One region of the Cryptosporangium arvum DSM 44712 genome, then DNA from elsewhere that is predicted to be linked to it. Evidence: riboswitches for the same ligand, from Rfam matches in the RefSeq annotation. Region 1 holds a riboswitch; each other region holds the start of a gene.
The links. A riboswitch is a leader RNA that binds a small molecule or an ion and turns the genes downstream of it on or off. The one in region 1 is predicted to bind cobalamin.

Region 1 (5,820 bases):
ACCGGCCGGCGCGTCGCCAAGGACGTGCAGGCCGTCGCGGATCTGCACGTCCTTGACCTCGCACAGCCACCCGTCGACGTGGAGCAGGAAGTCGTCGAACTCGGTGTCGTGCGGGCGGTCGTCAAGGCCCAGGTCGTGATCGAGGCGCGCGGCCTGGATCAGCGTCCAGATCTGCGCGCGGATCGCGGGCAGCTTGGCCGGGTCCAGGGCGGCGATGTTCGCGTGTTCGTCGAGCAGCTGCTCGAGCCGGGCGATGTCGCCGTAACTGTCGGCCCGCGCCATCGGGGGCACCAGGTGATCCACGAGCGTTGCGTGCGTGCGCCGCTTGGCCTGCGTGCCCTCGCCCGGGTCGTTGACCAGGAACGGGTAGATCAGCGGCAGGTCACCGAGCGCGGCGTCGGAGCCGTCGGCGGCCGACATCCCGACGGTCTTGCCGGGCAGCCACTCCAAGTTGCCGTGCTTGCCCAGGTGGACGACGGCGTCGGCGTGGAACTCGGCGGCCAGCCAGCGGTAGGCGGCCAGGTAGTGGTGGCTCGGCGGGAGGTCGGGGTCGTGGTAGATCGCGACCGGGTTCTCGCCGAATCCGCGCGGCGGCTGGATCATCACGACGACGTTCTCGCCGCGCAGCGCGGCCAGCACGATGTCTCCCTCGTGGACGTAGAGCTCCCCGGGGGGCGGGCCCCAGTGGCGCTCCATCGCCTCGCGGAGTTTCTCGTCGAGCGAGTCGAAGTACTTTTTGTAGGTCTCCGCGGGGATCCGTACCGGGTTCGCGGCGAGCTGCTCCTCGGTGAGCCAGGCGGTGTCGTGGCCGCCGGCTTTGATCAGCGCGTGGATGAGGGCGTCGCCGTCCTGGGCCTCGACGCCGGGGAGGTCCCCGACCTCGTAGCCGGCGTCCGCCAACGCCTGCAGGAGCTTCACCGCGGACTTCGGGGTGTCCAGGCCGACCGCGTTGCCGACCCGGGCGTGCTTGGTGGGATAGGCGCTGAGCATGAGCGCGATGCGCTTCTTCTCCGGCGCGATGTGGCGCAGGATGCCGTGCTTGACCGCGATGCCGGCCACCCGGGCGGCGCGCTCGGGGTCGGCGACGTAGACGGTGAGGCCGTCGGCGTCGATCTCCTTGAACGAGAACGGCACCGTGATGATCCGGCCGTCGAACTCCGGGATCGCGACCTGGGTGGCGTTGTCGAGCGGAGAGAGCCCGTCGTCGTTGGCGTCCCAGGTGGCGCGGCTGCTGGTGAGGCAGAGTCCCTGCAGGATCGGGACGTCGAGCGCGGCGAGCGCGCCCACGTCCCAGGCGTCGTCGTCGCCGCCCGCGCTGACCGTGGCGGGTTTGGTGCCGCCGGCCGCGAGCACGGTGACGACGAGGGCGTCCGCGGTGCGCAGCGTCGTCAGCAGCTCGGCGGGCGCGGTGCGCAGCGAGGCGCAGAAGATCGGCAGGGCCCGGCCACCGGCGTCCTCGATCGCGCCGGACAGCGCTTCGACGAACGCGGTGTTCCCGGCGATGTGGTGGGCCCGGTAGTAGAGCACCGCGATGGTCGGCCCGTCGCCCCGGGATTCGCGTTCCAGAACGCCCCAGGTGGGCATTTCCGCAGGGGGTTCGAAGCCGAGGCCGGTGAGCAGGACGGTGTCGCTGAGGAAGTTGTGAAGCTGCTGGAGATTCGCCGCCCCGCCTTGCGCGAGGTACGCGTGCGCCTCCGCCGCGGCTCCCATCGGCACCGTCGAGAGCTGCATGAGGTCCGCGTCCGGCGCGATCTCCCCGCCCAGCACGATCACCGGCAACGGCCCGGCCAGCAGCGCGTCGAGCCCTTCCTCCCAGGCCCTGCGCCCGCCGAGGATCCGGACGACGACCAGGTCCACACCGTCGGTGAGGCCGGGCAGGTCGTCGACGCCGGTCCGGGCCGGGTTCGCGAGCCGGTACGAGGCTCCGCTCGCCCGGGCCGAGAGCAGGTCGGTGTCCGACGTCGAGAGCAGCAAGATCACGCGGGGCGTCCTCACTCGGGGTCCGCGCCCCGGGTCGTGGTCAGCGGTACCTGGAGTCTCCTGGCTCCCGGATCGACACTCCCCTGCTGCCTTCCCGCGCTGATGCAGTGGCTGAAGATGCAGGCTCGCTCCCCGGTGACAGTGGCGGGACCGCGCCGGATTCACACCGGCTTCCTCCACCTGACACCGCTCATGGCCTTTCAACACTGGTGATCAGGGTCGCAATCGTCAAGTGGGCCCAAGGGGGATCACCGGAGCGACACGTAGCATCCGGGCTATGCCCACCGCCGTGCCCTTCCGCCAGGCTGCCGACAGCTGCCCAGGCGCGTTGCAGGTGCACGAGGCGGCCGACGGCGGCCTGGCACGGGTGCGGATCCCCGGCGGTGTGGTGAGCCTCACCCAGTGGCGTGCGTTGCGCGACTTCGCCCCACTGGAGCTCACATCTCGGGCGAATCTGCAGATCAGGGGCGTCACGGATCCGGACGCGCTGGCCTCGCGGCTGGCCGACGCCGGCCTGCTGCCCTCGGCCACGCACGAGCGGGTACGCAACGTCGTCGCGTCGCCGCTGGGAGGGCTCGGTGCGGTGGTATCCGCGCTCGACCGGGCGCTCTGCGCATCCCCGGAACTGGCCGACCTGCCCGGCCGGTTCCTGTTCGCGATCGACACCGATCGGGACGTGGTCTCGTTGCGCGCCGACGTGACCGTCCTGCTCGGCTCCGAGCCGGTGCCGGTGCTGCTGGCCGGCGTCGACAGCGGGCTGCGGGTCCGGGCCGACCAGGCCGTTCCGGCCCTGATCGCCGCCGCGCGGTGCTTCCTGCTGGAGCGCGTCGCTCAGGCCTCCAAGGCCTGGCGTCTGTCCGAGCTCGACGACGCCGTGGCGCGGGTCGCCGGCCGGATGCGGTCGGCGCTGGCCTGCGACCTGGTCGAACCCTCCGCTCTTCCGTCGCACCGCGGCGCCGACCCGATCGGTGTACTCGCGGGGGCGCTGGGGGTGGTGGTGCCCCTGGGGCGGCTCACCGCAACCCAGATGGACGCGATCGCCGGGGTGGCGCGGGGCGAGATCATCGTCACGCCGTGGCGGGGGGTGGTGCTGCCGGGCGTGGGGGCGGAGGCGCTGACTCCGCTGGCCGAGGCGGGGCTGGTCACCGATCCCGCGTCGGCCTGGGCGAGCGCGTCGGCCTGCACGGGTCTCCCCGGGTGCGCCAAGTCACGCGCCGACGTCCGGGCCGACGCGGGGACGGCGCTCCTCCACCCCGGTGAACTGCTTCCCGTGCACTTCGCGGGGTGCGAGCGGCGGTGCGGGCACCCGGCCGGCGTCCATGTGGACGTTCTGGCCACCGCGGACGGATACCAGGTCGACGGCGAACCCGTCGGTGTCGACGAGCTACCCGCGGCCGTGGCCGCCGCCAGGAGGAACACGCGTTGAGTGGGCAGTACATCCGCGACGGTGCGGAGATCTACCGGCATTCGTTCGCGATCATCCGGTCGGAGGCCGACCTGAGCGGCCTCCCGGAGGACGTCGCCCGGGTGGCGGTCCGCATGATCCACTCCTGCGGCATGGTCGACCTGGTCGACGATCTGGCGTTCTCCCCCGGCGCGGTGTCGGGAGCGATCGGGGCACTGCGGTCCGGCGCACCGATCCTCTGCGACGCGCAGATGGTGGCCTCGGGGGTGACCCGCCGCCGCCTCCCGGCGTCGAACGAGGTGATCTGCACGCTCAACGACGCCCGCGTGCCGTCGCTGGCTTCGTCGCTCGGCACCACCCGCAGTGCGGCCGCCCTCGAACTCTGGCGTGAGCACCTGGAAGGTTCCGTCGTCGCGATCGGCAACGCCCCCACGGCCCTGTTCCACCTGCTCGAGATGATCGCGGCCGGGGCGCCGCGCCCCGCGGCCGTGCTCGGCATCCCGGTGGGCTTCGTCGGCGCCGCGGAGTCAAAGGAGGCGCTGGCGGCCAACGACCTCGGGCTCGAGTACCTGATCGTGCGCGGACGCCGGGGCGGCAGCGCGATGACGGCCGGGGCGCTCAACGCGCTGGCCAGCGAGGAAGAGTGATGAGCGGACGGTTGTACGGCGTCGGTCTGGGACCGGGGGACCCGGAGCTGGTCACCGTGAAGGCGGCCCGCCTCATCTCCGCGGCCGAAGTGGTCGTCTACCACTCCGCGCGGCACGGGCGGAGCATCGCGCGTTCGGTGGCGGCCCCGTACCTGCGCGAAGGCCAGATCGAAGAGCAGCTGATCTATCCGGTCACCACCGAGGCCACCTCGCACCCCGGCGGGTACCAGGGCGCACTCGACGAGTTCTACGAATCGTGTGCGGCGCGGCTGGCCGCCCACCTCGACGCCGGCCGGGACGTCGTGGTGCTGGCCGAAGGCGACCCCTTCTTCTACGGCTCGTACATGCACCTGCACAAGCGGCTGGCACCCCGCTACGAGGCCACGGTGGTGCCCGGCGTGACGTCGGTGAGCGGGGCCTCCGCGACGCTCGGGCGGCCCCTGGTGGAGCGGGACGAAGTGCTCACCGTGCTGCCGGGAACGCTGCCGTCGGCGACGCTTGCCGCCCGGCTGGCCGGGGACGACCCCGCCGTGATCATGAAGCTCGGCCGCACGTTCGGCGCGGTGCGTGAGGCGCTCGAGACGGCCGGCCGGCTCGACGAGGCCTGGTACGTGGAGCGGGCGACGACGCCGTCCGAGCGCACGGCGCCGCTGGCCGACGTCGATCCGGAGACCGTGCCGTACTTCTCGATCGCGGTGCTTCCGAGCCGCCTCTCCCCCGGCCTGTCCGATCTCGCCCCGGCGCCGGCCGCTCCGAGCACGGCGTCGACGGGCGAAGTCGTCGTGGTGGGGCTGGGCCCGGCCGGGCGGGAGTGGCAGACGCCGGAGTCGCAGGCGGCGCTCGCGGCCGCCGACGACCTGGTCGGCTACGGCCCGTACCTCGACCGGGTCCCGGCCAACCCGCGCCAGCGCCGCCACCCGTCGGACAACCGGGTCGAGGCCGAGCGGGCCGCGTTCGCGCTGGACCTGGCCGCGCGGGGCGCCCGGGTGGCCGTGGTGTCCTCCGGCGACCCCGGTGTCTTCGCGATGGCCGCGGCCGTGCTCGAGGTCGCGGAGGAGCCGCGCTGGAAACACGTGCCGGTCCGGGTCGTGCCGGGCCTGACCGCGGCCCAGGCGGTGGCGAGCCGCGTCGGTGCGCCGCTCGGCCACGACTTCTGCATCCTGTCGCTCTCCGACCGCCTCAAGCCCTGGGACGTCATCTCGTCCCGGCTGGCCGCCGCCGCGGCCGCGGACTTCGTGATCGCGATCTACAACCCCGCGTCGAAGAGCCGGCGCGAGCAGATCGTCGCCGCGAAGGCGCTGCTGCTCGAACACCGCGACGCCGACACCCCGGTCGTCGTCGGCCGGGACGTCGGCGGCCCGGAGGAGAGCGTCCGGATCGTCCGGCTCGGCGAACTGGACCCCGCCGACATCGACATGCGCACGCTGCTCATCGTCGGTTCGTCCCAGACCCGCACCGACGGGCACACCGTCTACACCCCGCGGCGCTATCCGGCCTGACTCTCCAACCAGCGGGCGGCGGCCTCCGGGGTGCCGACCGTGCTGGCGGAGGGTGGGAGGACGGGGCGCGTGATCATGACCACCGGGAGGCCCAGGGTGCGGGCCGCCTCGAGTTTCGGGTACGTGGCGCGTCCCCCGCTGTCCTTCGTCACCACGACGTCGATCGAGTGCTCGCGCAGGAGGGCGAGTTCGTCGGCGTAGGCGAACGGCCCGCGGGCGAGGAGCACGGACGAGCGCGGCGGCAACGGAACCGACGGCGGGTCGACGCACCGGATCAGGAACCACTGGT
Region 2 (5,820 bases), 850 kb from region 1:
CGCGGCGTCCAGGTCGACCGCGTCGACGATCAGCCGCCCCCCGGCGGCCCAGCTCACGCTCTCGGCACGCAGGCTCACCGCACCCTCCGCCCCAGCACCACCGCGAACGCGGGCACCCCGATCAGCGCGGTCACCACGCCGACGGGTATCTCCTGCGGCTCCAGCAGCGTGCGCCCCAACGTGTCGACCCAGACCAGGAAGATCGCGCCGACCAGCGCCGTGGCCGGCAGCAACCGCCGGTGCGCCGGGCCGACGAGGGCCCTGGCGGCGTGCGGCAGCACCAGCCCGACGAACCCGATCGCGCCGGCGGCGCTCACCAGCACCGCGGTCAGCAGCGCGGTCACGCCCAGCAGAACCGCTCTGACCACCACGACGGGGACGCCGAGCGCGGCCGCGGCGTCGGCGCCGAACGCGAACGCGTCGAGCGACAGGGCCAGGCCGGCGCAGACCGCGAACCCCACCGCGAGCACGGCCGCGCACAGCACCACGTCACCCCAGCCGGCGCCACTGAGCGAACCGAGCAGCCAGAACAGCACGCCCCGGGTCTGCCGGGCGTCGGCCGAGGAGATCACGACGAACGACGTGACCGCCGCGAACAGCTGGGTGCCGGCGACACCGGCGAGGATCAGCCGGTCGGTCGTGCCGCCGGCGATCCGGGCCAGCGCGAGCACCAGCGCGAACGCGACCACCGCGCCGAGGAACGCCCCGAGGCCGAGGCCCACGCTCCCGGCGCCGACGCCCAGCACGAGGACGAGCACCGCGCCGGTCGACGCCCCGGACGAGATGCCGAGCACGTACGGATCGGCGAGCGGGTTGCGCAGCAGCGCCTGGAGCACCGCGCCGCAGAGCGCGAGCCCGGCGCCGCACACCGCGGCGAGCAGCGTCCGGGGCAGGCGCAGATCCCAGACGATCGCGTCCCGGATCGTCGAGAGCCTGGACGGCGGCCCGCCCAGATGCTCGGTGACCACGGCGAACACGTCACGGACCGAGAGGTCCGCCGGTCCGATCGTGATCGCCACCGCGACCGACACCACGAGGACGCTCACCCCGATAAGCGCGCCGAGCCCGAGCCGCGCCATCTACTCGGTCCCGTACCCCAGCTTCGTCAGGCCCGCCGACACCTTCTCCACGGCCTGCACGGTGCGCACGCCCGGGTCCATGTCCGAGCCGGACAGGACGACGTACCGCTTGTTCTTCACCGCGGTGAGCCGGCGCGCGACCGGGTCGGACTCCAGGAACGCGATCTTCGCGGCGGCGCTGTCGCCGTCGTCGCCGCGGGTCAGGTCGGCCAGCACGAGCACGTCCGGATCGCGGTCGAGGATGCTCTCCCAGCCGGTCTCGGGCCAGAGCTGCTTCCCGTCGGCGAACGCGTTCTTCGCTCCGACGGCCGCGGTGACCAGGCCCGGAGTGCCGCAGCACCCGGCGATGTACGGCGCCTTCGTGCTCGAGTACCACCACGCCAGGCTGACGTCACGCGCGTCCACCGCGGTCGCCATCCGCTTCTTCAGCGAGTCCACCAGCGCGGTGCCGCGGTCCGGCACGTCGAACAGCGTCGCCAGGTCGGTGATCTCCCGGTAGAGGTCGTCGATCGTCAGCGCGCGGGTCTGGGTGGCGTCCTGCCCGGTGCACTCGCTCGACGAGAGGTACGTCGGGATCTTCACCTGGTCGAACCTCGCGCGATCGGCGACGCCCTCGGCCGTGTACGTGTAGGCGAACGTGGTGTAGACGAAGTCCGGCTCGTCTTCGAGCAGCCGCTCGAACGACGGGAAGTCCTTGGCGATCCGCGGCACCTTCGCGTTGGCCGTGGCCAGGGCGGGCAGCACCGGGTCGCTCCACGAGGCGGTCCCGGCCATCCGGTCCTCGAGCCCGAGCGAGAGCAGCAGCTCGCTGGCCGGCTGGCTGATCGACACGGCTCTCTCGATGCGTTTGCCGACGCTCACCGAGCGGTCGCAGTTCGTCACGCTGATCGGGTAACCGGAGTCCGGGGCGGTGGACCCGGCGGCCCCGCCGCAGCCGGTGAGGAGGAGCAGGCTCGCGACGAGCCCATGACGTAACCGCATGCGGTACCTCGAGAGATCGCGGACCCGATCGCGAGGCCCGTAGCCGATCCGCCGCCCTGGTGGACGCCGGTCGCCAGCAGGTCTTCGGACTCGGGTTCGACCGGCCGCGGCGCCTTCCCAGGCAGGGAGCCCAGTGGCCTGTACCGCGGCCGTCCCCCTCACCGCTGCGCGTCAGTCCCGGATTCGCACCGGGTTCCCTGACCCACCTCGTGGGTTGACTGGCGTCCCGACCGTAACACGCAGGCCTTTCAGCGCCCGGTGCTCGCCCTGGTGACGTTCTCGTAGCGCCACTCCGCGACGCCGAACAGCGTCGCGAAGCCGGTGATCAGCACGATTCCCCACACCATCCGGTTGGACCGGTCGCCCCAGTCGCCGGCCCGGTCGGCCTGGTCGTTCTGCGCGTCGATGAGCGTCGTCCAGTCCGCCTCGTCGCTGGTGAGCGCGGTCGCCATCCGCTGGTCCAGCTGATCGTCCGCGCGTGGCGTACGCGCCATCGACGCGGCGATGCGGTCGAGCGCCGCGGACGCCCGCTCCTCGGCCGCCGCGACCGCGCGTCGGTCGGCGGCCTCCGACGGCGTGGCGGACTCCGCGCTCAGTTCCCGGGCGCGGGCCCGCACCCCCACCTCCTGGGCGACCTGCCGCCCCTGGGTCAGGAACTCGGTGCGCGCGGTGCTCGCCGCGATGTCCGTGGTCAGCACCGCGGCCAGCCGGGCGGCGGTGGCCTGGGAACGCTGCTCCTCGGCTCCGAACACGAGTTGAGCCAGGGGGAGGACGGCGCCCACCGCCCACAGCGTCAGGATCACCACGGTGACCTGCCGGTGCCGCCCCGCGGCCGACTGACGCGGCTGTTCGACGAGTTCGGCGACCTCCTGCTGGCGGCGCCGGTGGCGGGCCCGGTAGTGGACCGCGGCCAGCAGCGCGGCCAGGAGGCTCGCCCCCACGGCGCCCAGCGCGTACCGGAGACCGTCGGCGCCCGCGGCGTCACCGTCCCGGAGCGCGGACGCCGGATCGGGAATCGGCTCTCCCGCGGCCCGCTGCTCGTCGAGCTCGGACCGGCGCAGGACGCGCAGCCGGGCGACGACGTCCGCGCCGCCGTCGTCGGTGGTGTACTGCCGATCGGCCGGGAGCGTCGCCGGGAAGTACTTGCGGTTCGCCGCGCGCAGGCTGTCCGCGGTGGCCCGGGCGGTGTCGCGCTGGGTGGCGGCGAGCGGGTTGTCGGCGCTGAGCCGGTCGAGCTCGGTGGCGAGGCGTTCGTCCACGACGATGCGCAACGCCTTGGGCGCCTCGTCGCCGTAGACCGCGCGGACCTGCTCCTGGATGGCCGACGATCGGGCGACCTCCTGCCGGACCGACCCCTGCCACCCGTCGTTCGCCGCGCTGTAGGTCACGGTGGCCTGGCCGGCCAGCGCGGCCGCCACGACGAGCCCGGCGAGCTGCGCGATTCCCCGGAGGCCGCCGAGCCACCGGTACGGGGTCCTCACCGCTGTCTCGTGAAGACCGCGTCGACGCCACCCGCGTCCGTGAGGTGCAGCTCGTCGCCGTCGACCTGCCAGGTGTACGAGCCGGTCCGGGTGGGGGTCGACCGGTCGTAGTCACCGCCGGAGTCGTCGGTGGCCCGCCGGGAGACGGTCGCCGTCCGGCCCACCAGCCGGAGCGCGGCGCTGTTCACCTGCGCGACGCCGTCCTCGACACGCTGGAGCGTGTAGACACCGCCGGACTCGACCGGTGAGTAGACCTCGACGCTGCGGTAGGTGCCGTCCGGGAGGAAGCGGATGGCCACCTCCATCGTGTCGGTCGAGCGGCTCCAGACGCCGAGGAGCACGTCCAGCGCCGTGACCGGTGCCGTCTCGGTCTCGTCGACGGGGGTCGGTGGCGCCGGAGCCGCGGTGGTCGCGTAGGCCGGGTCCGGCACGTACGGCGACGAGTCGCCGCCGCAGCCGGTGGCCAGCGCTCCCGCCGCGACGAGCGCGAACCCTGCGGCGGCGCGGCCGGTCCGAGATCTGACGGTGCTCGACATGGGACTTCCTCCGGGCCGGGATCGGTTACCGGATATACGGAGAGTGATTCCCTTCGGATCGACAGTAGTTGGCCCCTCTTCGGGGGCGCGTGGGCCGGCCGCGCGGCCGTGGACTTACTGGATCGTGTGAGTCAAACCTCACACAACTAGCCGCTCGGCTAGCGGATGCTCCGATCGGGAGGCACCATCTGACTTGGTGTCGTCTCCGTTCCGACCGAGGATCCACATTGGCAACCCTGCTGTACCGACTCGGCCGCGGTTCGTTCCGCCGTCGCAATCTGGTGGTCGCTCTCTGGCTCGTGGTGCTCGTCGCACTGGGGGGCGCCGCCGTCGCGTTCAAGGGCGCGACCACGAACGACTTCGCGTTACCGGGCACCGAATCGCAGCGCGCGCTCGATGCGCTGGCCCGTGAGTTCCCGGCCGCGAGCGGCGCCACCGGAACGATCGTGGTGGCCGCGCCGGAAGGCAAGAAGCTCACCGACCCGTCGTTCGCGGCCGCGGTCACCGGCCTGGTGAAGGAAGCCGCGTCGCTGCCCGGCGTCGTCGCCGCGGTCGACCCCTACAGCGCCAGGGCGCTGACGCCCGACGCCCGGTACGCGCTGATCCAGGTGCAGTTCGAGAACCGCGCCGACGAGATCACCGAGGACGAGCGCACCGCGTACGAGAAGTCCGGCCGGGCCGCGCTGGACTCGGGGCTGCAGGTCGAGCACGGCGGCGAGGTGATGAGCTCCCCGCCGGAGGTCGGCGGCACGGAGGCCATCGGCGTCGTCGTCGCGCTGCTCGTCCTGCTGGTGACGTTCGGCTCGCTCGTCGCCGCCGGCATGACGATGCTCAACGCGTTGATCGGCGTCGGCGCCGGAATGGCCGGCCTGTTCGCGCTGACCAGCGTGATCGAGCTGAACAGCACGGCGCCGATCCTCGCGCTGATGCTGGGCCTGGCCGTCGGCATCGACTACTCGCTGTTCATCACCTCACGGCACCGCCAGCACCTGGCCGACGGGCTCGACCCCGAGGAGGCCGCGGGCCGGTCGGTCGGCACGGCCGGGTCGGCGGTCGTGTTCGCCGGTATCACGGTCGTCATCGCGCTGGCCGGCCTCTCGGTCGTCAACATCCCGTTCCTCACCGCGATGGGCCTGGCCGCCGCCGGCACGGTCGCGGTCGCGGTGCTGGTCGCGGTGACCCTGCTGCCCGCGCTGCTCGGTTTCGCCAAGCTGCGCGTGCTGTCCCGCAAGGCCCGCGCCGAGCTCGCGGCCGAGACCGGAGCGGAGCCCCGGCACGCCTCGGACGAGGTCGCCGAGAAGGACAGCGAGGGGCCCGGCAAGCACGAGGGCACCACCAGGGAAGCGTTCGGGTTCCGCTGGGCACGGCTCGTCATCAAGCTGCGTGTCCCGGTCATCATCGTCGGCATCCTCGGGCTGGGCCTGCTGGCCATCCCGGCCAAGGACATGCGCCTCGGCCTGCCCGACCCGAGCCAGGCCGCCGAGGGCACGCCGGCCCGCGCGGCCGCGGACCTGATCAGCGAGGGCTTCGGGCCCGGCTTCAACGGACGCCTCGCGCTCGTCGTCGCGGCCGACACCCCGGAGCAGACCGGCGCCGCCGTGCAGAAGGTGAACCAGGCGCTGGCCGGCACGCCGAACCTGGTCGCGGTCGCGCCGCCGAACTTCAGCCCGGACAAGCGGACCGCGCTGCTCGGCATCATCCCGAAGGACGGCCCCACCGCGGCCGGCACCGAGACGCTCGTGC
Region 3 (5,820 bases), 590 kb from region 1:
CTCCCAGCCTTCGGCCGCGTCGCGCGCGTGGTCCTGCTCGGTGCCCGCGCGCTGGATCCAGGACCAGCCTTCGCCCATCTTGTGCCAGGTCACGGGCGCGCCGGTGCCGGTCTGCGCGTGGTACTCGCCGAGCGCGGTGAGCGCGTCCTCCTCCCCCACCCGCCACTTCGCACTCTTCACGAACTGGAAGACGCCGATCGGCCAGCCGGCGTTCCAGGCCCGCAGCGCGAGCCCGAACGCCGCCGTGGACTTGCCCTTCCCGGGGCCGGTGTGGACGGCCAGGATCGGGCGGCGGCGGCGCTGGCGGGTGGTGAGGCCGTCGTTCGGGACGGTGGTCGGTTTGCCCTGCGGCATCAGGCTGCTCCCCTCGCGACACCGGCCAGGTTGTCGGCGTTCAGTTCCTCGAGCCGGAACGCGGTGGCCCCGAGGTGCACGGCGAGTTCCTGCGCGAGCCCCAAGCGGATCGGCCCGTTCTCGCAGTCGACGACGACGGACGCGGTGCCCTCGGCGGCCAGGTACGCGGCGGCGCGGCGGGCGGCGGCTCTGGCGTCCGGACCGTAGGTGGCCCGGCCGTCGGTGACCACGACGAGCAGCGGACGTCGGTGCGGGTTACGTCGTCGCTCGATCTTCAGGACCTCGGCCGACTTGACGAGCCCCTGGGCGAGCGGGGTCCGGCCGCCGGTCGGAAGCTCCTCGAGGCGGCGCGCGGCCACTTCGACGCTGCCGGTGGGCGGTAGCGCGAGCGTCGCGGTGTCCCGCCGGAACGTCACCAGGCCGACGGTGTCGCGACGCTGGTAGGCGTCGAGCAGTAACGACAGCACCGCGCCCTTGACCGCGGCCATCCGCTGCCGCGCGGCCATCGAACCGGACGCGTCGACGCAGAACAGGATCGTGTTGCTCTCCCGACCGCGGCGGACGGCGGCGCGCAGGTCCTGCTTCTCGAGCCGGAGGCCGGCGGTGCGTCCGCGGGCTTTCTGGTGCGGCGCCGCCGCCAGCAACGTCGCGATCAGGTGGACGTCGGTCACCGGGCCGTCGGTGCGGGTGGAGCGCACCACGCGGCCGCGGCGGGCCTCGGCCTGCGAGCGGCGGCCGGAGGCGTCGGACTGGGAGCGCCCGATGCCGGGCACGGTGAGCAGCTTGGTGCGGTACGGGTTGGTGGCGCGGACCGCGGCTTGTTCGGCGGCGGCGAGCCGGCGCGGCCGATCGTCGGTGTCGTCGTCGGCGGCCCGGTCGGCCGGGGCTTGCGGTCCGGACGGAGGCGGGCCGTCGTGCGGTGCGCTCGGGGCCGCGTCGGGCTGACGCCGGTCGGGGCCGCCCTGGTTCGCGTCGGCCTCGGTCGCGTCGCTGTCGGTCGCGTCGCCGTCGGCTTGACCACCGTGGTCCGGGTCGTCGTCGTCCGGGCCGCCGTCGTCCGGGCCGCCGGGGTCGTCCGGCCCGCGGCCCGGGTCGTCGTCGGGGTCGTCGTCCGGGTCGTTGTCGGCGGCTTCCTGCAGGGCCTTGTCGAGCTGGTCCTGGTCGAGGCCGGGAGCGTCGAACGGGTTGCGCCGGCGGCGGTGCGGCAGGGCCAGCTCGGCGGCGCTCCGGATGTCGTCGTCGGTGACGTGGTCACGCGCGTGCCAGGCGGCCAGCGCGACGGCCGTCCGCGCGGTGACGAGGTCGGCCCGGAGCCCGTCCACGTCGAAGGCGGCGCACACCGCACTGATCCGGCGCAGGGCGGCGTCGCTCAGCACGACGTCGGCCAGCCGGGCGCGCGCCTCGACGATGTGGCCCGCCAGTTCCGCGTCGTGCTCGGCCCACCGGGCCGCGAAGCCCTCCGGGTCGGCCTCGTAGGCCAGCCGGCGGCGCACGACCTCGGCCCGTTCCGCGGGGTCGCGGCTGGCGGTGACCTCCACCGTGAGCCCGAACCGGTCGAGCAACTGCGGGCGGAGCTCGCCCTCCTCCGGGTTCATCGTGCCGACCAGCAGGAACCGGGCCGCGTGCCGCACCGAGACGCCGTCGCGCTCGACGTACGCGCGGCCCATGCCGGCCGCGTCGAGCAGCGTGTCGACCAGGTGGTCGGCGAGCAGGTTGACCTCGTCGACGTAGAGCACGCCCCGGTGCGCGGCCGCGAGCAGCCCGGGCTGGTAGGCCCGCACGCCTTCGGTGAGCGCCCGCTCGAGGTCGAGCGCACCCACCAGCCGGTCCTCGGTGGCACCCACCGGCAACTCCACCAGCCGGGCGGGCCGGCTCTCGGCGGTCACGTCGGCGTGGGGGCCATCCGGGCACTGGGGGTCCGGAGAGGCGGGGTCGCAGGCGAAGCGGCAGCCGGCCACCACCGTGACCGGTGGGAGCAGGGCGTGCAGCGCCCGGACCACCGTCGACTTCGCGGTGCCCTTCTCGCCCCGGGCGAGCACACCGCCGATTGCCGGCGAAACGGCGTTGAGCGTCAACGCCAAGCGCAGGTCGTCCAGCCCGACGACCGCGGAGAACGGATAGGGCGGAGTCACCCGCCGATCACGCACGAGGGCATGCCAGGATCCTTCCCGCGGGTGTCCGCGCCCGCGTGTGCGATGGCCTGCGAGCAGGCTCGCAGGGAGCGGACGCAGTGTCCTGGCTCCCGGATCGAAGCGTGTCCTCGGCCTTCCAGCCGTTACCGGCCGTGACCGTTGAGTGAGGTCGGCTCCCCGGTGACAGTGGCGGGACCGCGCCGGATTCTCACCGGTCTTCCTGCCCTCCGCTCGCGGTAACTCTGACTCACCACGCGCCCGCCGTCAAAGGCGCGAGACGTGCGTCACCGCCTCAGAGCCGCAGCGACGCGGACTCACGCCGGGCCGCGGCCAGCTCCGCTTCCACCTCCTCGTCGGTGAGCTGCGGGAACGAACGGTAGTGGTACCCGACGGCCCGGAACTCCGGCGGCGCGGCGACGCACACCACCGCGTCGGCCTCGGCGCCGAGCATCGCCACCGCCTGCGGCGCGCACACCGGTGCCGCGAACACCAGGTGGCCGGGCCGCAGCACGCGCAGTGACCGCAGCGCGGCCCGCGCGGTGGCCCCGGTCGCGAGCCCGTCGTCCACCACGACCACGGTGCGCCCCGTCACCACCGGCGCCGGCCGTCCGTCGCGGTACCGCTCGGTGCGACGCACCGCCTCGGCGCGCTCGCGCTCCACGTCGGGCTCGAGTTCCTCCAGCGTGAGGCCCACCTGACCGAGCAGTCCCCGGTCGAAGAGCGCCGGCCCGTCCACGGTGACCGCCCCGACGGCCAGCTCGCGGTGCCACGGCACCCCGATCTTCCGCGCGACGACGACGTCCAACTCGCCGTGGACCGCGGCGGCCACGGTGCGTGCGATCGGAACACCACCGCGCGGCAGCCCCAGCACGAGTGGCACCTCGTGCTCCTTGAGATGGTCGGCCACGGCGACCGCCAGCGCACGGCCCGCCTCGGCCCGATCAGCGAAGTAGTCCGACATATGACACCTCCGGATACCGGTGATTACCCGGCTTCCCCAGGTCACACGCCTCCGAGACCACGTTCCCGAGCCAGGAGCAACGCCTCCGCCCGGCTTGGCACCCCGAGCTTCGTCAGCATGTTGGCGACGTGGTTCCGCACGGTTTTCGGACTCAGGACCAGCCGCCGCGAGATCGTCGTGTTGTCGTACCCCCGGGCCACCAGGTCGAGCACCTCGCGCTCACGGTCGGTGAGTTCGGGGAACGGCACCGGCCCGGCGGTGCGGGCGCCGGACAGGTAGCTGATCGCCCGCGCGGCGACCTGCGGACCGAGAATGACCTCGCCGTTCGCGACCGCCCGAACGGCCCGCTCGACCTCGGCCGGCGTCGCTCCTTTGAGCAGGTAGCCACGAGCACCGGCGCGGACCGACGCGACGACCGACTCGTCGTCCTCGAGCATCGTGACGACGAGGACACGCAGGTCGGGCCACCGCCGGATCAGTTCCCGGGTGGTCTCGACGCCGGAGTCGCCACCCAGATGCAGATCCATGATCACCACGTCGACGCCAGGGCCGGGGTCCGTACCCGAGCCGGAGCCGAGGTCGGGCGTGGGGCCGGAGCCGACACCAGGGCCGGGGCTGGTGCCCGAGCCGGAGCCGGGGCCGGGGCCGGGGCCGGGGCTGACGCCAGGGTCGGAGCTGACGCCAGGGCCGGGGCTGACGCCAGGGCCGGGGCCGGAGCCGGAGCTGACGCCAGGGCCGGAGCTGACGCCAGGGCCGGAGCTGACGCCAGGGCCGGAGCTGGTGCGAGGGCCGGGGGCGGGGCTGGTGCCGGGGCTGATCGCGGCTAGGGCCTCGGCTCGGGAGGCTGCCTGCGCCACCACCTGGATGCCGTCGAGGCTGCTCAGCAGGGCTGCCATCCCGAGCCGGAACACCGGGTGGTCGTCTACGACCGCCACCCGGATGACCTCGCCGGGGCGCGTCACGGCGCGGCCAGCGGCAGCACGGCAGTGATCCGGGTGCCACCGGTCGGGGCTGGCCCGACCTCGAACGTGCCGCCCTGTTCCTCCGCACGTTCGCGCATGGAGCGGGTCCCGACACCGGGCACGGCGTCGGGCCGCACCCCCGTGCCGTCGTCCTCGACCTCGATCCGGAGCTCGTCCGCGGCCGCCACGACCTCGACCGAGCAGCCGGACGCGTCGGCGTGCCGGGCGACGTTCATCACCGCCTCCGCGACGATGCCGTACGCGGCGCCGGCCGGCGTCGGTTCGAGCGCTTCGGTGCCCGCGCAGCGCACCCGCACGTCGAGGCCGCCCTCCGCGTGCCGGGACGCGAGCTCGGCCAGCGCCGCCTCCAGTCCCAGCTCGTCGAGGATCGGTGGCAGCAGGTTGTGGGAGAGCGCGCGCACGTCTTCGACGCGTCCGTCGAGCTCGTCCTGGAGGGCGGCGAGCAGCGTGCCCGCGGCTTTCGGGTCGCTCCCGATCAGGTTTCGTGCCCCCTGCAGACCGAGCCGGATGCCGGCGAGCGACGGCCCGAGACCGTCGTGCAGCTCGCGCCGGATGACCCGCCGCTCCTCCAGCCGCACGGAGGTCAGCCGCGCTCTGGCGTCGGCCAGATCCTGGGACGCTCGGGCGAGCACGACGCCCGCCGCCACGACCGACGCGAGCTCGTCGAGCGAGCGCAGCGCGCGAGCATCGAGCGCCTCACCGGGCGGAGCGGTGAGGCGCAGGACGCCGACCTCGGAGCCGCGGTGACGCAGCGGCACCAGCAGCGGCGACGCGGTCGGCGAGCCCCAGGACGCCGCGGGCACGCCCTCGACCTCGAGCGCCACCGACTCCAGGCGCAGCGCGTGCCCGACGCTCTCGACCAGCCCGTCGAGCAGCTCCTCGGGGCTCTGCGCGCCGCCGAGGTGCCGGCCGAGACGACGCACGGCCCGTTCGGGCTCGGCCGCGTCGCCGTAGACCAGTCGCCGGACCCGGCCCTGCAGCCAGAGCCGGGACGGTTGCACCGCGACCGCGACGACCGCGGCGGCCACGATCTGGGCGATGCCGTCGCCGGGGAGCAGCCGGGTGAGCACGGCGGTGACCGCGACGTAGACGATCACCAGACCGACGGTGAGCAACCCGCCCAGCACGGCCCGGCTGATCGCCAGGTCCAGCCCCCACATCCGCTGACGCAGCACCGCGACCAGGATCGCCGCCGGAAACACCGCTTGGGCGGCGAGGTGCAGCACCGGGGTGAACCAGATCGGGGCCGCGACGACTCCGACCAGGGCCAACGGTAGGAACGAGAGTGCCATGAGCGCGGTGCCGGCGGCGAGCCAGCCGAGGCCGACGCGTTCGCCGGCGGGGCCGCGGAACCGGCGCCGGGTGACGTCGGCCGCCGCCAGTAGACCGA
Region 4 (5,820 bases), 4.4 Mb from region 1:
TCGACGAGCGCGACGTCGGGCCGGTGCTGCCGGGCCAGCGCGACGCCCTCGTGCCCGTCGCCGGCCTCGCCGACCACCTCCAGGTCGTCCTCGGCCTCGAGCAGCGCCCGGAACCCGCTGCGGATCAGCGGCTGGTCGTCGACGAGCAGGACCCGGATCACCGCGGCAGCTCGGCGTGGACGGTGAACCCACCGGAGTCGCGCGCACCGGCACGCAGTGTTCCGCCCAGCGCGGTCACCCGCTCACGCATGCCGGCCAGGCCGACCCCCGGCACCGGCGGTGCGGCCGGTCGCGCCCGGCCGTCGTCGTCGACCTGGATCGTCACCACCTCGGGGCGGTAGGCGATCCGGACCGACGCCGACGTGGCCCCGGCGTGCCGGGCGACGTTGGTCAGCGACTCCTGCACGATCCGGAACGCGGTGCGGTCCACCGCGGCGGGGACGTCGCCGCGGTCGCCCTCCACGGTCAGCGACGCGTCGACCGTGACCTGGCGCACCAGGTCCGGGATGTCGTCGATCCCGCGCGGCGGGGTGCGCGCGTCGTCACGCAGCGCCTCCAGCGTCGCGCGCAGTTCGCGGGAGGCCTCGCGGCCGGCGTCCCGGATCGCCAGCATCGGTGCCGGCACCGGCTCGCCGCGCTTCTTCGCGAGGTGGACGGCGGCCTCGGACTGCACGGTGATCACCGAGATCTGGTGGGTCAGCGAGTCGTGCAGCTCGCGCGCGATGTGCAGCCGCTCCTCGTCGGCCCGGCGCCGGGCGATCTCCTCGCGGGTGCGCTCGGCCTCGTCGGCCCGCCGCTCGGCCTGGCGCAGCGCTTCCCCGGCCGCTCCGGCCGCGATCAGCCAGGCCAGCTCGAGCACCCCCCGGGCCTGCGTCAGCGCCGCTCCGGCGCCGTGCACCCCGGAGAGCGACGTGGCCACCGGCAGCGCGACGAGCACGAGGAGGCTCACCCCGGCGGTGACCCGGCGGTGCCCGGCCCGCACTGCCCCGTACACCGCCACCAGGTAGCCGACCGCGAGCACGTCGAACCCGGCCGCGCGGTGGCCGATCGCGCACAGCCCGGCGACGACGAGCACGACGACGGGCGCCCGGCCGCGTGCCGCCAGCACCAGCCCGCCCCCGGCCAGGAACACGTACCCGATCGACGCCCCGGTGCCCTCGGAGAGCCCGGCGAGAACCAGGACGGCCGCGAGCCCGAGGGCGATCGCGGCGTCCCGGACACGGCCCATGCGGGCACTGTAAACCGGCTCCCCGGCCGCGCGGGTCCTGCGCGAGGAGGACCCGGCTACCACGTTCGCAGCAGCGCGAAGCGCCCGCGTCCGCACGACGCGCGACCGGCCGCCGGCGGGACACGATCAGGTCACCAACGACGGAGGAGTTCCCATGGTTCTGGAGTCCACGGTGTACAGCCTCACCACCGGGCGGCTCGTCGCCAGCACCGCGGCCGTGATCGCGCTGGCCGGGGTCGTCCTCGGCGGCGTCGCGCTGGCCAGGGCCGGGCGGCGGGCGTCGGCCGCGGCGCTGGCCACCGGCGGTGCCGGTGCCCTGGCCGGCGCGTTTGTCGTCGCCACCGCGGACGGCGGTCCCGGCAGCGGCAGCGGCATCGTCGGCGGGTTCGTGGCGCTGGTCCTCGGGCTGACCGCGGCGCTGCTCGGTGGTCTGGCCCGGCGCAGGACCCGTACCTGCGCGGTGGACGAACAGCCTGGTTAGGCTCCGCGGGTGCGACACATTCGGGTCATCGGTATCGGCGCGGGCGACCCCGGCCTGCTCACCGTCGAAGCGGTCGACGCGCTGCGCGGCGTCGACGTGTTCCTCGTCCTGGACAAGGGGGAGACGACCGCGGAGCTGACCGCCGCCCGGCAGGCGATCCTGGAGCGGTTCCGCGGAACCGGCGGCTACCGGGTCGTGACGATCGCCGACCCGCCCCGGGACCGCACCGCGGAGGACTACGCGGGGGCGGTCGAGGCCTGGCGTGACGCGCGGTCGGCGGCCGTGGAGCACGCGCTGCGCACCGAGGTGGCCGCGGACGGCACCGCCGGGATCCTGGTCTGGGGCGACCCGGCCCTCTACGACGGCACGATCCGGATGCTCGACACGATCGTCGGCCGCGGGCAGGTCGCGTGCGGCTACGACGTGCTCCCGGGCATCAGCAGCGTGCAGGTGCTGGCCGCGCGGCACCGGATCACGCTGACCCGCACGGCCGGTGCGGTGGTCGTCACCACCGGTCGCCGGGTGGCGAACGGCCACCACGACGGCGACGCCGACCTGGTCGTGATGCTCGACGCGAGCCTCGCGTTCCGCCGGTTCACCGGAGAGGACGCCGAGCTCTACTGGGGCGCCTACCTCGGTGCCCCCGACGAGGTGCTGATCGCGGGGCCGCTGGACGACGTCGCCGACCGGGTGGCCGCGACCCGCGCGGAGTTGCGTGCACAAAAGGGGTGGATCATGGACACCTACCTCATCCGTCGCAAGGAGCGCTAGCTCACGTTGACCGCGGGCCCACGCGGTCCTACGGTTCTCAGAGCGTGGCGGCGCGAGGAAGCTGGTGGAAGTCCAGCACGGTCGCGCCACTGTGATCCGGTCCCGGGCCGGGGAGTCAGATACTGGTGCCGTCACGAGCCCGTTGCAACAGGGGACGCACGATCCCCGGAGGAGGCTCTACGTGACTAGTCCGTCCGTTCGTTCCGCCGCTACCCCGGTGGTGATCTCCGGCTCGCGGGGTGCCGTCTACCTCGGTGCGGCCGTGCTGCTGGCGCTGCTCGCGTACTACTTCATCGGCGTCGACCAGGGCGCCACCTCGGTGTTCGGCAACGACGTGCACGTCCACGAGTACATCCACGACGCGCGTCACTTCCTCGGCTTCCCCTGCCACTGATGGAACTCAAGCTCCTGCTCCGCGGCGCACTCGCCGGCGGGGCCGGTGGCCTGCTGGCGTTCCTGTTCGCGCGCATCTTCGCCGAACCGCAGATCCAGAAGGCGATCGACTACGAGGAGGGCCGGGGCGCCGCCCAGGAGGCCCTCGACAAGGCGGCGGGCCTTCCCGTCCCGGCCGCCGAGGCCGAGGTGTTCAGCCGCACGATCCAGGCGAACGTCGGCATCGGCACCGGCATCATCGTGTTCGGGGTCGCGATGGGGCTGCTGGCCACCGTGATCTACCTGATCTGTCTGGGCCGGGTCGGCACCGTCCGGCCGCGGGTGCTCGCGCTGCTGGTCGCCGGGGGCGCGTTCCTCGGGCTGTTCCTGGTGCCGTGGCTGAAGTACCCGGCCAACCCGCCCGCGGTCGGCGACGACGACACGATCGGAACACGCGGCGGGCTGTACCTCGCGCTGGTGCTGGCGTCGCTGGTGATCCTCGGTGCGTCGGTCTGGCTCGGGCAGCGGCTGGCGGCCCGGTTCGGCAACTGGAACGCGACCCTGCTCGCCGGCGGCGTGTACGTGGTGGCGGTGACGGTGGTGCTGCTGCTGCTCCCGACGATCGCCGAGATGCCCGAACCGCTGCGTGACCCGGGCGGTCGGATCGTCTACCCGGCGTTCCCCGCCGACGTGCTGGCGTCCTTCCGCCTCTACTCGGTGGGCGCGCAGGCCCTCCTCTGGGGCACGTTCGGCCTGGTCTTCGGGCCGCTGGCCGAGCGGGTGCTGCTCGGCGAACCGGCGCCGGCCACGGCCGGCGACGCGGTGCCCGCCTGACGGTGACCGACCGCGACCGCGGGTCCGGGCTCGACGAGCTCGGGCCCGCTTTCGCGGTCCACACCCATGCCGCCGGCGCTCCGCCGCCGGCGCCGTGGCAGCCGGTGTCGACGCTGCTCGACGCGTCGGGGGACGCGTGGCGGGCGCGGACCGCGGCCGTCCGGCGGGCGCTGGAAGGGATGGCCGGCCGGCCGGTCGAGGAGCGGGTGGCGTTCGCGACCGCGCACCTGGGCGTGGTGGCGCGGGTGCTCGCACCGGCGTTCGCGCTGGCCGTGGTGTCCTCCGCGGTTCCGCCGCCGGACGTCTGGTGGCGGCCGGTGCCCGGCGGGATGGTGCCGGTGTCGTTCGGGTCGCCGGTGACGCCGGTCGCTCCCGGCTCCCTCGTCGACGCCTTCGCCGACTCCGTGGTGCCGCTCGTCGCCGGGTTGACCGAGGCGGCGGCCGGGACGAACCCGGTCGCGCCCGCGATCCTGCGTGACAACAGCGCCTCGGCGCTGAACAGCTCGGTGACGATGCTCGCCGCGGCCCGGCCCGCGCTGGCCGGCCGGGCAGCGCGGTTAGCCGACGCGCTGCTCCGGCGTCCACCGTGGAGCATCGCCGCGCCGGACGTCGGTGCCGGTTTCCGCCGGAACAGCTGCTGCCTGATCTACCGGCTCGACCCCGGTCCGCCCCGCCCGGTGTGCGGCGACTGCGTGTTGCGCTAAGGCCCGGTCTCTCCCTGCTTCTGGGCCCAGACCACGTAGTCGTCGAGGAACTGCCAGACCGGGCCGGCCGCGGCGAAGCCGGACTGGCGGAGGGCGGCGAGACGGAACTCGACGGTGGTCTCGGGTGCGCTGACGCGCTGCGCGTAACGCCGCTCGCGGGCGGGGACGTGCGGGGCCAGCGTGGGATGGGTGCTCGCGGCGGTCCACCAGGCCGTCCAGTCCTCGGCGCCGGCCGCGAACGCCGCCCGTTGCGTCGTGTCGTCGTGGTCGGCGGCGATCCGGCGCAGCGCGGCGTCGCGGGCGTCGAAGCGGAAGTGGTCGCCGTCGAGCAGCACCCCGCCGGGGGAGAGGCGCTCGTGTACCTGGGTGTAGAGCCGGATCAGCTGGTCGGGCCGCAGCCAGTGCAGCGCGGTGGTCGACACCATCGCCGCGACCTCGCCGTCGAACGACGCCCAGCCGGGGTCGGTGAGGTCGGCGTCGAGGACCGTCGCCCGCCCGCCGAGCGTCTCCCGGGCCAGCGTGAGCAGCACCGGGTCGTAGTCGATCGCCACCACCCGCGCGCCCGGGAAACGGTCGAGGATGCGCCGGCTCAGCGAACCGGGCCCGCAGCCCAGGTCGACGATCGTGCGGTCGGCCCCGACCGTGAGTTCGAGGACGTCGAGCATCGCGGTGAAACGCTGCTCGCGCCCGGCGACGTAGGCGGCCTGCTGGTCGTCCCAGCGGCGGACGAGGTCGGCGAGGTCGTTCACCGGACGGCTCCTCGGATCAGGTACTGCATCTGCACCTCGTGGCCCGGGGCGACGCCGAACGTCCGGTCGAGCTCGAGGATCGTGGTCAGCGGCGTGACCCGCACGTCGGTGAGCCCGGCGGCGGTGAACACGTCGGCGGTGGGCTGGATCGAGGGGGCCGCGGCCAGCGGCAGGGCGGCCCGCACGGACGCGTCGTACCAGCGGCTGAAGTCCCCGCCGGAGGCGTCGAGGCCGTCCGGGAACCAGGTGCTGTCGACGACGGCGATCGTCCCGCCGGGACGCAGCAGCCGGATCCAGTTCGCGACCGCGCGGGCCGGCTCGCGGAGCGTCCACATGACGTAGCGGCTGACGACCGCGTCGAAGCGGGCCGGTCGGAACGGCGGCTCGACCGCGTCGCCGGAGCGGAACGTGGCGTCGCCGCCGTGGGCGCGGGCCCGCTCCAGCATGCCCTCGGCGAGGTCGATGCCGGTGACCCGGTGGCCGAGCCGGGCGATCGTGTGCGCGACCTGCCCGCTGCCGGTGCCGACGTCGAGCACGTCGGCGGGCGCGGCCGGGAGGGCGGCGGCCCAGATCGCGCCCCAGGCCGCGCGGTCGGCGTCGAGACGAGCGGGTTGCTGTTGGTAGTCGTCGTAGGACGGGGCCCGCCCGGTCCAGTACTCGTTGATGCGGTCCTGGACGTTC

Region 2: another riboswitch for cobalamin. It lies ahead of CRYAR_RS07995 (ABC transporter substrate-binding protein); the one in region 1 lies ahead of cobN (cobaltochelatase subunit CobN).
Region 3: another riboswitch for cobalamin. It lies ahead of CRYAR_RS06770 (putative cobaltochelatase); the one in region 1 lies ahead of cobN (cobaltochelatase subunit CobN).
Region 4: another riboswitch for cobalamin. It lies ahead of CRYAR_RS24135 (CbtB domain-containing protein); the one in region 1 lies ahead of cobN (cobaltochelatase subunit CobN).

The regions. Positions count from the first base shown of each region.
Region 1 is NZ_KK073874.1:880,525-886,344, reverse strand. It holds gene cobN (cobaltochelatase subunit CobN) at 1-1,980, opposite strand, end outside; cobalamin riboswitch at 2,034-2,157, opposite strand; gene CRYAR_RS04020 (hypothetical protein) at 2,258-3,406, shown strand; gene CRYAR_RS04015 (precorrin-8X methylmutase) at 3,403-4,032, shown strand; gene CRYAR_RS04010 (precorrin-2 C(20)-methyltransferase) at 4,032-5,531, shown strand; gene CRYAR_RS04005 (cobalt-precorrin-6A reductase) at 5,519-5,820, opposite strand, start outside.
Region 2 is NZ_KK073874.1:1,726,125-1,731,944, forward strand. It holds gene CRYAR_RS07985 (ABC transporter ATP-binding protein) at 1-78, opposite strand, end outside; gene CRYAR_RS07990 (FecCD family ABC transporter permease) at 75-1,079, opposite strand; gene CRYAR_RS07995 (ABC transporter substrate-binding protein) at 1,080-2,060, opposite strand; cobalamin riboswitch at 2,119-2,298, opposite strand; gene CRYAR_RS08000 (hypothetical protein) at 2,309-3,541, opposite strand; gene CRYAR_RS08005 (hypothetical protein) at 3,538-4,077, opposite strand; gene CRYAR_RS08010 (MMPL family transporter) at 4,305-5,820, shown strand, end outside.
Region 3 is NZ_KK073874.1:1,469,775-1,475,594, reverse strand. It holds gene cobO (cob(I)yrinic acid a,c-diamide adenosyltransferase) at 1-354, opposite strand, end outside; gene CRYAR_RS06770 (putative cobaltochelatase) at 354-2,486, opposite strand; cobalamin riboswitch at 2,583-2,709, opposite strand; gene CRYAR_RS06765 (phosphoribosyltransferase) at 2,779-3,447, opposite strand; partial or broken gene CRYAR_RS50610 (LuxR C-terminal-related transcriptional regulator) at 3,489-3,989, opposite strand; gene CRYAR_RS06755 (histidine kinase) at 4,406-5,820, opposite strand, start outside.
Region 4 is NZ_KK073874.1:5,314,557-5,320,376, reverse strand. It holds gene CRYAR_RS24155 (response regulator) at 1-161, opposite strand, end outside; gene CRYAR_RS24150 (sensor histidine kinase) at 158-1,228, opposite strand; gene CRYAR_RS24145 (DUF6223 family protein) at 1,383-1,709, shown strand; gene cobF (precorrin-6A synthase (deacetylating)) at 1,719-2,480, shown strand; adenosylcobalamin (AdoCbl) riboswitch at 2,524-2,616, shown strand; gene CRYAR_RS24135 (CbtB domain-containing protein) at 2,662-2,874, shown strand; gene CRYAR_RS24130 (CbtA family protein) at 2,874-3,686, shown strand; gene CRYAR_RS24125 ((2Fe-2S)-binding protein) at 3,689-4,390, shown strand; gene CRYAR_RS24120 (class I SAM-dependent methyltransferase) at 4,387-5,139, opposite strand; gene CRYAR_RS24115 (class I SAM-dependent methyltransferase) at 5,136-5,820, opposite strand, start outside; gene CRYAR_RS24110 (ABC transporter ATP-binding protein) at 5,819-5,820, opposite strand, start outside.